One region of the Pseudarthrobacter sp. efr-133-R2A-89 genome, then DNA from elsewhere that is predicted to be linked to it. Evidence: riboswitches for the same ligand, from Rfam matches in the RefSeq annotation. Region 1 holds a riboswitch; each other region holds the start of a gene.
What was found. A riboswitch is a leader RNA that binds a small molecule or an ion and turns the genes downstream of it on or off. The one in region 1 is predicted to bind cyclic di-AMP.
Positions count from the first base shown of each region.

Region 1 (2,193 bases):
GTTTTGCTTCAATGTCACATTCAGGTCACGGCGGGTCACCGCGATCTGAGAGTGCGCAATCATACGGTTACAGCCAGCCCATCGGATCGACCACTTCGCCGTTGACCTGGACTTCGAAGTGCAGGTGGCAGCCAGTGGACGCGCCGGTGGTCCCGCTCAGCGCCACGACTTCGCCGCGGGAGACCGTTTGGCCCACCTTGACGTTGAAAGACGAGAGGTGGTTGTACGTGGTCTCCAGGCCGTTGCCGTGGTCGATCACCACCCGGTTTCCACCGCCGAACTGGTGCCAGCCGGCGAAGGTAACGGTTCCTGTTGCGGCCGCCAGGACGGACGTCCCGCACTGGGCCACGAAGTCCTGTCCACGGTGGAAGTCTCCGGTGCCGCCGGTGATTGGGCTGACCCGGTAGCCGAAGGGGGACGCGGTCACGAGGGATGCCAGCGGGGCGGCCAGGGTCCCGGCGGAAGCCGCGCGGGTGACCGATCCGGCCGACTGGGCGCTCAGCAGCTGCTTCAGCTTTCCGTCGGGGTCCGCCTGCGTCACGACGGCTGAGCGGCTGAAGTCGATCTGGGCGCCTACATCCGCGGAAATCTGGGGCTGGGGGCTGATTGCGGAGGCGGCCTGGGGTGCGATCCCGGCCGCATCCGTCGCCATGACGGGGCTGGTGGCGGGCATGGTCACCGTGAGCACCAGGCCGGTGGCGGCGAGGGCGATGCCGGCCTTTTGGCCGATGCCGCTGGCCGCGGCAAAGTCGGTGATTTGCCGGAAGGGACCCCGGCGGCGGCGCGCATCCCGCTGCGGGTCGCGGGGGCGCTCCGCGGCGGCTACTTCGACAACCCGGGGTGCCTCAGGGGGGCGCGCCGCGCGACGGCGGCCCCGGGAGGTCTGCATGGTCAAGAAGGGTTCCTCTCTGGAATAGCCTGCGGAGTTAGCTGTCGGATTCGGGTCAGAGAGTTCAAAGACCCGGCCCGTCATGGGCAAACTTCTACGCAGGGGTATTCCCGGAAGAATCCTTCACTGGAGAGGCTTGCTGCTGACGGACTTCACCCCAAGGCAGTCCCCCGGCTGCCGGTTGTGGTTCCCCCGCCTCTGCCAGTAACGACTCGTACACCTGGCCCGCTGGCAGAGCTCGGCTCCGGATCAGGTAACGCTTAAGTATCAACGCTGGGTTCCACTATAGGGGCTTCAGGCCCTAGGTAACAATTCCGTTATCTTTGCGTGGAATCCCTTGGGTGGGGTATGGAAAGGCGGCGTCAGGCCTGCTTCACGGCGACGAAAACGTGCGCCGCCACCTCGGGAGGCAGCTCCAGCGCGCCCTCGATTCCTGCCACGCGTACCGAAATGTAGTCACCGACGCGTTCCAGTGAGACCGACGCGCCTGGCCGGATACCGCCCTCGTCGAGCTGGGTCAGCAGTTCCGGCTCCACCTGGATCGGTTCCGCCAGCCGGCTGATGGTTACTGCCGATTCAGGCCCATAGGCCTTCATTGCCTCCACCAGGCTGATGGCGCCATCTCCGAACCCGGGCCCGGGCTGGCCGCCCAGGGCGGCAAGGCCGGGGATGGGATTTCCGTAGGGCGACTCCGTGGGGTGATCCAGCAGCTCGTAGATGCGCCGCTCCACCCGTTCGCTCATGACGTGTTCCCAGCGGCAGGCTTCGTCATGGACATAGGCCCAGTCCAGTCCAATCACGTCCGCCAGCAGGCGCTCGGCCAGCCGGTGCTTCCGCATGACCTCAGTGGCACGCTTGCGGCCGGTGTCGGTCAGTTCCAGGTGCCTGTCACCGGAGACGACAACCAGGCCATCGCGCTCCATCCGGCCGATGGTCTGGGAAACGGTGGGTCCCGAGTGGCGCAGGCGTTCGGCGATACGGGCCCGGAGGGCAACGATGTTCTCTTCCTCAAGCTCCAGGATGGTCCTGAGGTACATCTCCGTAGTGTCGATCAGATCCGTCATCCAGCTCAGCTCCTCGAGCGCAGTACCTTGCGTTGTCCCACCGTATCGCCTCTTCCCGCGACGTAGTCCGGGGAAGAGTTTAGCCTATTTTGATTTAGTCCGAATAGAGGCCGTCGCCTGCGGCGTCTCATTGGCTGGACATTGGCGCCGCCCGCTCCCGCCACACTGCGCGCTTCAGGCAGAATTGGGAGAGGTCTGCACTGCAGCCATGGCCGGCTCCCGGCCACCCACCACCCGGAC
Region 1 covers NZ_JARVSE010000013.1:61,571-63,763, reverse strand. The annotation lists gene QRM95_RS19535 (M23 family metallopeptidase) at 68-889, opposite strand; cyclic di-AMP (ydaO/yuaA leader) riboswitch at 900-1,141, opposite strand; gene QRM95_RS19530 (iron-dependent transcriptional repressor DtxR) at 1,252-1,953, opposite strand.

Region 2 (2,193 bases), on a different contig from region 1:
GGGCGGAGCGGGCCGCGTCCAGTTTGGCCTTTGCTTCCCCGGACAGGCGTTCCCGCTCAGTGCGGGCCACTTTTTCCTGGTCTGCCAGTGACGCGGCAACCTTTCCGGCGGCGGCAGCTTTCTCCACCAGGGCCGCAGTCTTGTCGCCCACCAACTGGACGAGGTTGAGCCCCTGGACGCTGTTGTTTTGGAGGGCATCCAGGGCCACGAAGAACCCGGTATTGGTTCCGCCCGTCTTGTACGACTGGACGGCAAGTGCTCCGATTTCCTTGCGGTGCCGGGCCAGTTCGTCATTGGCGCGGACGGCCTGGGCGGACAATGAATCCAGCCTCACCGATGCCGCCTGCAGCTCGGCGTCGGCTGCGGCGTAGTCGGCCGCTGCCCGGACCGCAGTGTCACCGGCGGCTTCAGCCTGGGTCTGGAGTCCGTTCAGCAGCCCATTGATGGTGGTGATCTCTGCCGCTTTCGCTGCCTCGGAAGACTGTGCCTGCTGCACGTCAGCCCAGGACGGATATCCACCGGGAGGTGCAGGCTCGTCCGCAGAGGCAGGCAGCACCGTGGCCGCTGCCACTGCGATGGCGAGCAGTCCCCCCAACAGCGGGGACTTGGGCATGGTCACGAACAGGGGCATAGTCCCGAAGCATACCGGCGGCACGCCGGGGCGGAAAGGCGCCCGTGCCCGGTTTGTTACCCTTTCGCGCCGGCGGCGGACCGGCCGGAGTCCAGCATGGGTGGACAGGACACATCCAATCGCTGGTTGAATACGAGAGAGGAAGCTCGTATGTTACCGAAACGTGACAATTGTGGGGTTGGCGGGTTATGGTCTTCGGGTGTCCCTCCCCAAACGGGACACTCCCATCAGTTTGCCGAGCCCTGCCGCTGATACCGGGATTCAACCGCTTTCATGCTGGCAGGGACGGGGGAACCAAGTTTCCACGACCTTTGAGGTCTTGGGGTTAAGTCGGACAGCTCCTCCGCCCACCGCGGAGATGTGTTCGGCCGGGTATCTCCAACCCGAACCCGACAGCTCACCCCGCAGGCATGGGAGAGGCGATCAATCGTGTCAAAGAATCTCAGCACTGCCCGCCACCGCGCGACCCCGGCCCACTCCATTGCGCTCGAGGGACTTGCCGTGACGGCCAAATCACAGGCCCGTTCGTTGGGCCGTCCGGCCCTCGCCGTTGCCGCCGCGTCCGGCATTGCCTTCGGCGTCGGCGCCCCGGCCCACGCGGGCGTGACGGGCGCGGACACCACTGAACAGGCCAGCGTCCAGGCCGCCGCGTCTCCTGCAGCTGCTCCGGCAGCCGCGGCAGCAACCGTCCACACCGTCGTTTCCGGGGATACCCTCGGCGCAATTTCGGCCGCGTACGGAGTCAGCCTCAATGACGTCCTGGCTGCCAACGGCCTCGGATTGTGGTCCATCATCTACCCCGGTGACCAGATCCAGATCCCCGGCGCGGGCTACGTGGCAGCACCTGCCCCGGCGCCGGCGGCGGCCCCCGTCCAGGCGGCAGCCGCCACCGCACCGGCGAACACCGGCATGAACATGTCCTACGCATCCGCGACGCCGGTGGCCTCCACCACCGGGACCGGGACCGGCGCTGCCATCCTGGCCTCGGCCTACAGCCAGATCGGCGTGAGCCAGGACTGCACCGCCATGGTTGAAAAGGCCCTTCGCTCCGTCGGCAAGAGTGTTGGCGACCTGGCTCCCACGCAGTTCTTCCAGTACGGCAGCGTGGTCGGGAGCCCGGCACCCGGCGACCTCATCATCACGTCGGGCCACGTGGGCGTTTACGCCGGCAACGGCCAGGTTGTGAGCGGCGGCGTCAACGGCTACACCACGCAGGTTCACTCCATCAGCTGGCTCAGCGGCTACTCAGTGGTCCGCGTGGCCTAGTCTTCGCCAGCAAAGCCTGCTCCCAACAGGAGGGTGGCGGCCGGGCCTCCGGTTGCCACCCTCCTGTTGTTGTTAGATCAGGTCCCGCAAAAGGTCGTGTAGGTCCCGAAGCCCGCCGGGGGACCTTCCACGTAGCGTTCCAGCCCGGGGCGCTCGGTGAAAGGATCGGTGACGGCCTGAAGCAGGCGGTGCAGCGGGGCCACGTCTCCTTCCGTGCCGGCGGCGAGGGCTTCCTCCACCAGGTGGTTCCGTGGAATGTAGGCCGGGTTGACGCTGTCCATCAGCCCTGCGTCGGG
Region 2 covers NZ_JARVSE010000001.1:423,736-425,928, forward strand. The annotation lists gene QRM95_RS01950 (coiled-coil domain-containing protein) at 1-631, opposite strand, end outside; cyclic di-AMP (ydaO/yuaA leader) riboswitch at 888-1,057, shown strand; gene QRM95_RS01955 (C40 family peptidase) at 1,061-1,897, shown strand; gene QRM95_RS01960 (protein adenylyltransferase SelO) at 1,975-2,193, opposite strand, start outside.
Region 2: another riboswitch for cyclic di-AMP. It lies ahead of QRM95_RS01955 (C40 family peptidase); the one in region 1 lies ahead of QRM95_RS19535 (M23 family metallopeptidase).

Region 3 (2,193 bases), on a different contig from region 1:
GCGTAGATACCTTCGGACTTCTTCTTGATTTCGTAAGCCAGACGGCGACGGCCCCAGATGTCAACCTTTTCGATGGTTCCACCATCGTTGGTGATGACGTTCAGGAACTTCTGAAGCGACGGCTCAACGGTACGCTCTTCGACCTCGGGGTCGATGATTACCATCAATTCGTAAGGACGCATATGTGAACCCACCTCCTTTGGGCTAAGCGGTTACGGCATTTCCGTAACAGGAGGTTCATTTGCGATTCCGCGCAGTGCCTTGCCACCAGTACGGAGGCAGGGCGCAGCACAGACTTCAATATCCTAGTGCATCTGGACCTGATAGGCGATTCGCGCTTGACTCAAGGCTAGCCGCGTGATGCGGCAGAGGCAGCCCGACCGGACGCGTATGTGGAAAACGCGTGAGTGCGCCGGCCGCCCCTATACGTCAACTCGGGCACACAGCGGCGCGCCACGCCCAGGACAGTACTTCCGTTACTCAATTGTGATTCCGCGTTGATTGTCGTGTACGGTCTTCGGGTGGGCCGCCCCAGCCGGCCCCAATCCCGGAAGACGCCCAACTCTGCCGCTTCCGGCGATCCCCAAGGTTTCAAGGCAGAGGCGGGGGACCCAAGCGTCACGGGTATGGCTTCCGCCTGCCCTCGGGGTGAAGCCGCAGTGCGCGGCCGGATGGCAGCATTCGAACCCGACAGCTAACTCCGCAGGCGTTGAGAGGTAAATTCCCCATGCCCGCATCCCCTAAATTGAGCGCCAAACGTGCGCGCCGTTATCAAAATGAGACCACGCCGGCCGGACGCCGGCAGTTTCTGACAACCAAAGATTCCCGCCGTCGCTTGCCCTTGGCCGCCGGCCTGGCAGCAGCCATCCTCGGCGCAGCCTCCCTGGGCCTCGGCCTGGCCAACGGCAATGAAGAGGCAAATATCTCCCGCGTAGCCAGCGCCGCCGAGGCCGGCAGTGACGTGCAGGAGCAGGAATCCCCGCCCGCCACCTTGTCGTCCGCTCCGGCCCCAGCCCCGGCACCGGCCGCCGCTCCTGCCCCTGAGCAGGTTCCGGCTCCCGCCGCTCCCCCGGCTCCCGCGGCACCCGCTCCGGCGCCCGCCGCCGCGGCTCCTGCCCCGCAGTCCCCCATCGCCGTGGCGCCCGCCTCGGCACCGCTGGCCAACAGCGGAACGCCGATGCCCGCGGGGGTCCCCGGGAACTGGACCATGACCTTCGCCGACGAGTTCAATGGTTCAGGCCTGGACAGCGGAAAGTGGTCCAACTGCTGGTTCGCCCCCAGCTGCGGAAGCATGAATAAGGTGTCCACCAGCCCCGCCAACGTCTCCGTGGCCAACGGCAACCTCGCCCTCAGCCTTGGCTCCTCGTCTTCCGGGTCCTTGGTCTCCACGAACCCGAAGGGTGGAGCGGGCACCGGTTACCAGTTCACCACCGGGTACGTCGAGGCCCGCATCAAGTTCCCCGGCAACGCCAACGGCCTCTACAACTGGCCCGCGTTCTGGACCACCGGGCAGTCCTGGCCCGCAACCGGCGAGAACGACATCGCAGAGGTCCTCCAGGGCAAGATGACCGTCAACTACCACTCAAGCTCCGGGTCACACAACCAGGGGGCCGTCGGCGGTGACTGGGCCAATCAGTACCACACCTTCGGCATGCACCGGATGGCCAACTCCACGGACGTCTACTTCGACGGCGTGAAGGTCAAGTCCTATCCCACGGACGACGGAAACGCCCCGCAGTACATCGTGCTCAACGTCGGCGCTTCGTCAACGAACCCGGTGTACGGGCCGCAGTCCCAGCTTCTGGTGGACTACGTACGCGCCTGGCAGTAGCCGGCCGCACGGCCCGTTGAAAAGGGCGACGGCGGGACTTCCCGCCGTCGCCCTTTTTGGCTTCCTGCGGTTCCCCACAAAGTTGCCCAAAGCAACCCTGCCACCCGAGTATGATCCAGTACACTCTTGCAATGAAGCTCCTGTACGTGACCGAAAGCGTGCCAAACCGGGACCCGCAGCTCGGTGATGGAAGCTCCATGATCCCGTACGAAGTGATCCTTCACCTTCCCGCAGATGTTGCGGTCACGCTGCTGACGTTTTCCGGCCCCGTCCCGCTTCCGCCGGAGGTCCGGGCCCGCTGCGAAACCGTCCACGAGATAGCCCCGCGGAACGACCCCGCCGCATTCGTCCGCTCCCTCGGC
Region 3 covers NZ_JARVSE010000002.1:157,645-159,837, forward strand. The annotation lists gene rpsF (30S ribosomal protein S6) at 1-182, opposite strand, end outside; cyclic di-AMP (ydaO/yuaA leader) riboswitch at 572-724, shown strand; gene QRM95_RS03550 (glycoside hydrolase family 16 protein) at 836-1,831, shown strand; gene QRM95_RS03555 (glycosyltransferase) at 1,963-2,193, shown strand, end outside.
Region 3: another riboswitch for cyclic di-AMP. It lies ahead of QRM95_RS03550 (glycoside hydrolase family 16 protein); the one in region 1 lies ahead of QRM95_RS19535 (M23 family metallopeptidase).

Region 4 (2,193 bases), on a different contig from region 1:
GACGCCAATGTGCACATCGTGCTGGCCTCCATCGACGAGAAGCTCAACGAGAAGTCCTACATCGTCCCTGGCCTGGGCGACGCCGGCGACCGCCTGTACGGCATCGCCGGGTAGGTTCCACCCTTTTTCAAAACGGTTCCCGCCGCTACCCTGTGCGGATGGACTGGAAACTTGAACTTGTCTTTGTCCCTGTATCCGACGTTGACCGTGCCAAGGATTTCTACGTCAACAAGGTTGGCTTCAACGCCGACTACGACGAACGACCCTCGGAGTCGATCCGCTTCGTGCAGCTGACGCCGCCCGGCTCCGCCTGCTCCATCTGCATCGGCGAAGGGCTTACCGACGCTCCGCCCGGCACCGGCTCCAACCTGCAGCTGGTGGTCAGCGACATCGCAGCTGCCCACCGCCAGCTCAAGGGCAACGGCGTGGATGTCAGTGACGTAGACGTGCAGCAGTGGGGCCATTTCCTGTATTTCGCCGATCCGGACGGCAATAAGTGGTCTGTCCAGTACATCCCATGGCGGAACTCCGGCCCGGGCGACGTCCAGGGCGCTGGTTAACGCAGCCGCGGGCCGCATCAACGTGATGCGGCCCGCGGTTTGCATTGTGCCTGGTGCTGGTGGTGCCTAGTACCAGTTGTGGGCCAAGTGGAAGCTCAACGCTCCGCAGGGCGAGGCGTAGCTCTTCTTGATGTAGTCCAGGCCCCAGTTGATCTGCGTGCGGTAGTTGGTCAGGTAGTCCGCTCCGAAGGTGGCCATCTTCTCCGCAGGCAGCGACTGGACGATGCCGTACGCACCGCTGCTGGCGTTGGTGGCGGTGGTGGTCCAATCGGATTCCTTGGTCCACAGCGTCTGCAGGCACTGCATCTGGTCAGGCCCCCAGCCAAAGGAGGACAGCTGGCTGGCGGCGTAGGCCTGGGCGCCCGCGGGATCGTTAACCGCGACGGCGGGAGCAGGCGCAGGTGCGGGGGCCGGTGCCGGGGCGGGTGCTTCAGCCGGCGGGGCGGCTGGAGCAGGTGCGGGGGCCGGCTCCGCGGCCTGCGGTGCCACGCTGATGGCGGAAGGAGCAGGGTTCGCGGCCGGGTTGGACCGGATTTCGCTCTTCTCGATGCTCATCTGGGCATCCGCCGCCGACGTGGAAGCGCTTGACCCGGTGGACGACGCCTGGGTCATGCTGTTGGTCGCCTGGCCTGCCGCGCCAACGCCAACCAGCACTGCGCATGATGCAGCGAGGACCGCAACACGCCGCCCCACGGTGGTCTTTTTGGCGGGCTGGGGTTTGGCCCGATGTTTTGCCTTGGGTTGCAGGCATGGTTTTGCCATGGATTTAGACATGATTGATCGCCTCTCACACCTGCGGAGTTAGCTGTCGGGTTCGGATGAGGGCATCCGGCCGCACGGAAAAAACACGTGCTGGCTTAACCCCAAGGGCAATAATTGCCCGGGACGGTGGGTCCCCCGCCTCTGCCGTTGCTCAAGCGGAATCCGGGAAGCGGCAGAGCTTGGCGTCAACCCGGGATATGCGGCCCGAACGGGGACCGCACCCAATCGACGGTACAGGAAGATTGCGCATTAGTCACATTTGGGTAACGGAAGTCACGAATTCTGGCGCGTCGATTTGCTGCGGCCCGGTCTCCGGAGTCGTGTTTATCCCGCTAAATCGTAGACCGTGGTCCCGCCAATGCTTTGCGACGGGAAGGTGGCCGCCACCCACTGCGCAATCCGGACGGAGGCGTCCGAGCCGCTGCTGGACATCATGGTCCCGCCGGCAATGAAGTAGTGGATCCGGCCTTGGCCGACCAGCGCCTGGAACTGTTCCAGCGTGGGGGAGGGGTCGGTGCCGTTGAAGCCGCCAACGGCCATCACCGGCAGCTCCGTGGCCAGCTGGTAGCCTGCGGCATTGTTCGAACCGACTACTGCCGCCGCCCAGGTGTAGTTTGAGGCACCGTCTTTCAATGCGGCCACCAGCCCGGCCGACGGCGTGGGCGCACCCAGGAGGCCGCCCATCCCGCCGGCGCGGCCACCGGTGCCACCCGGACCGCCCTGGGTTGCCCCGCCCTGGCCGGCACCCTGGCCTTGTCCGGCCTGCCCGTTGAACTGCCGCGACGTGCCGCCCGTGCCAAACCCGCCGGTCCGGTTTCCGCCGAACCCGCCCGGGCCGCCGAATGACGTCGCCGGCCCGGCACTGACAATG
Region 4 covers NZ_JARVSE010000004.1:234,892-237,084, forward strand. The annotation lists gene upp (uracil phosphoribosyltransferase) at 1-114, shown strand, start outside; gene QRM95_RS08780 (glyoxalase superfamily protein) at 159-560, shown strand; gene QRM95_RS08785 (aggregation-promoting factor C-terminal-like domain-containing protein) at 627-1,334, opposite strand; cyclic di-AMP (ydaO/yuaA leader) riboswitch at 1,340-1,500, opposite strand; gene QRM95_RS08790 (glycosyltransferase family 39 protein) at 1,647-2,193, opposite strand, start outside.
Region 4: another riboswitch for cyclic di-AMP. It lies ahead of QRM95_RS08785 (aggregation-promoting factor C-terminal-like domain-containing protein); the one in region 1 lies ahead of QRM95_RS19535 (M23 family metallopeptidase).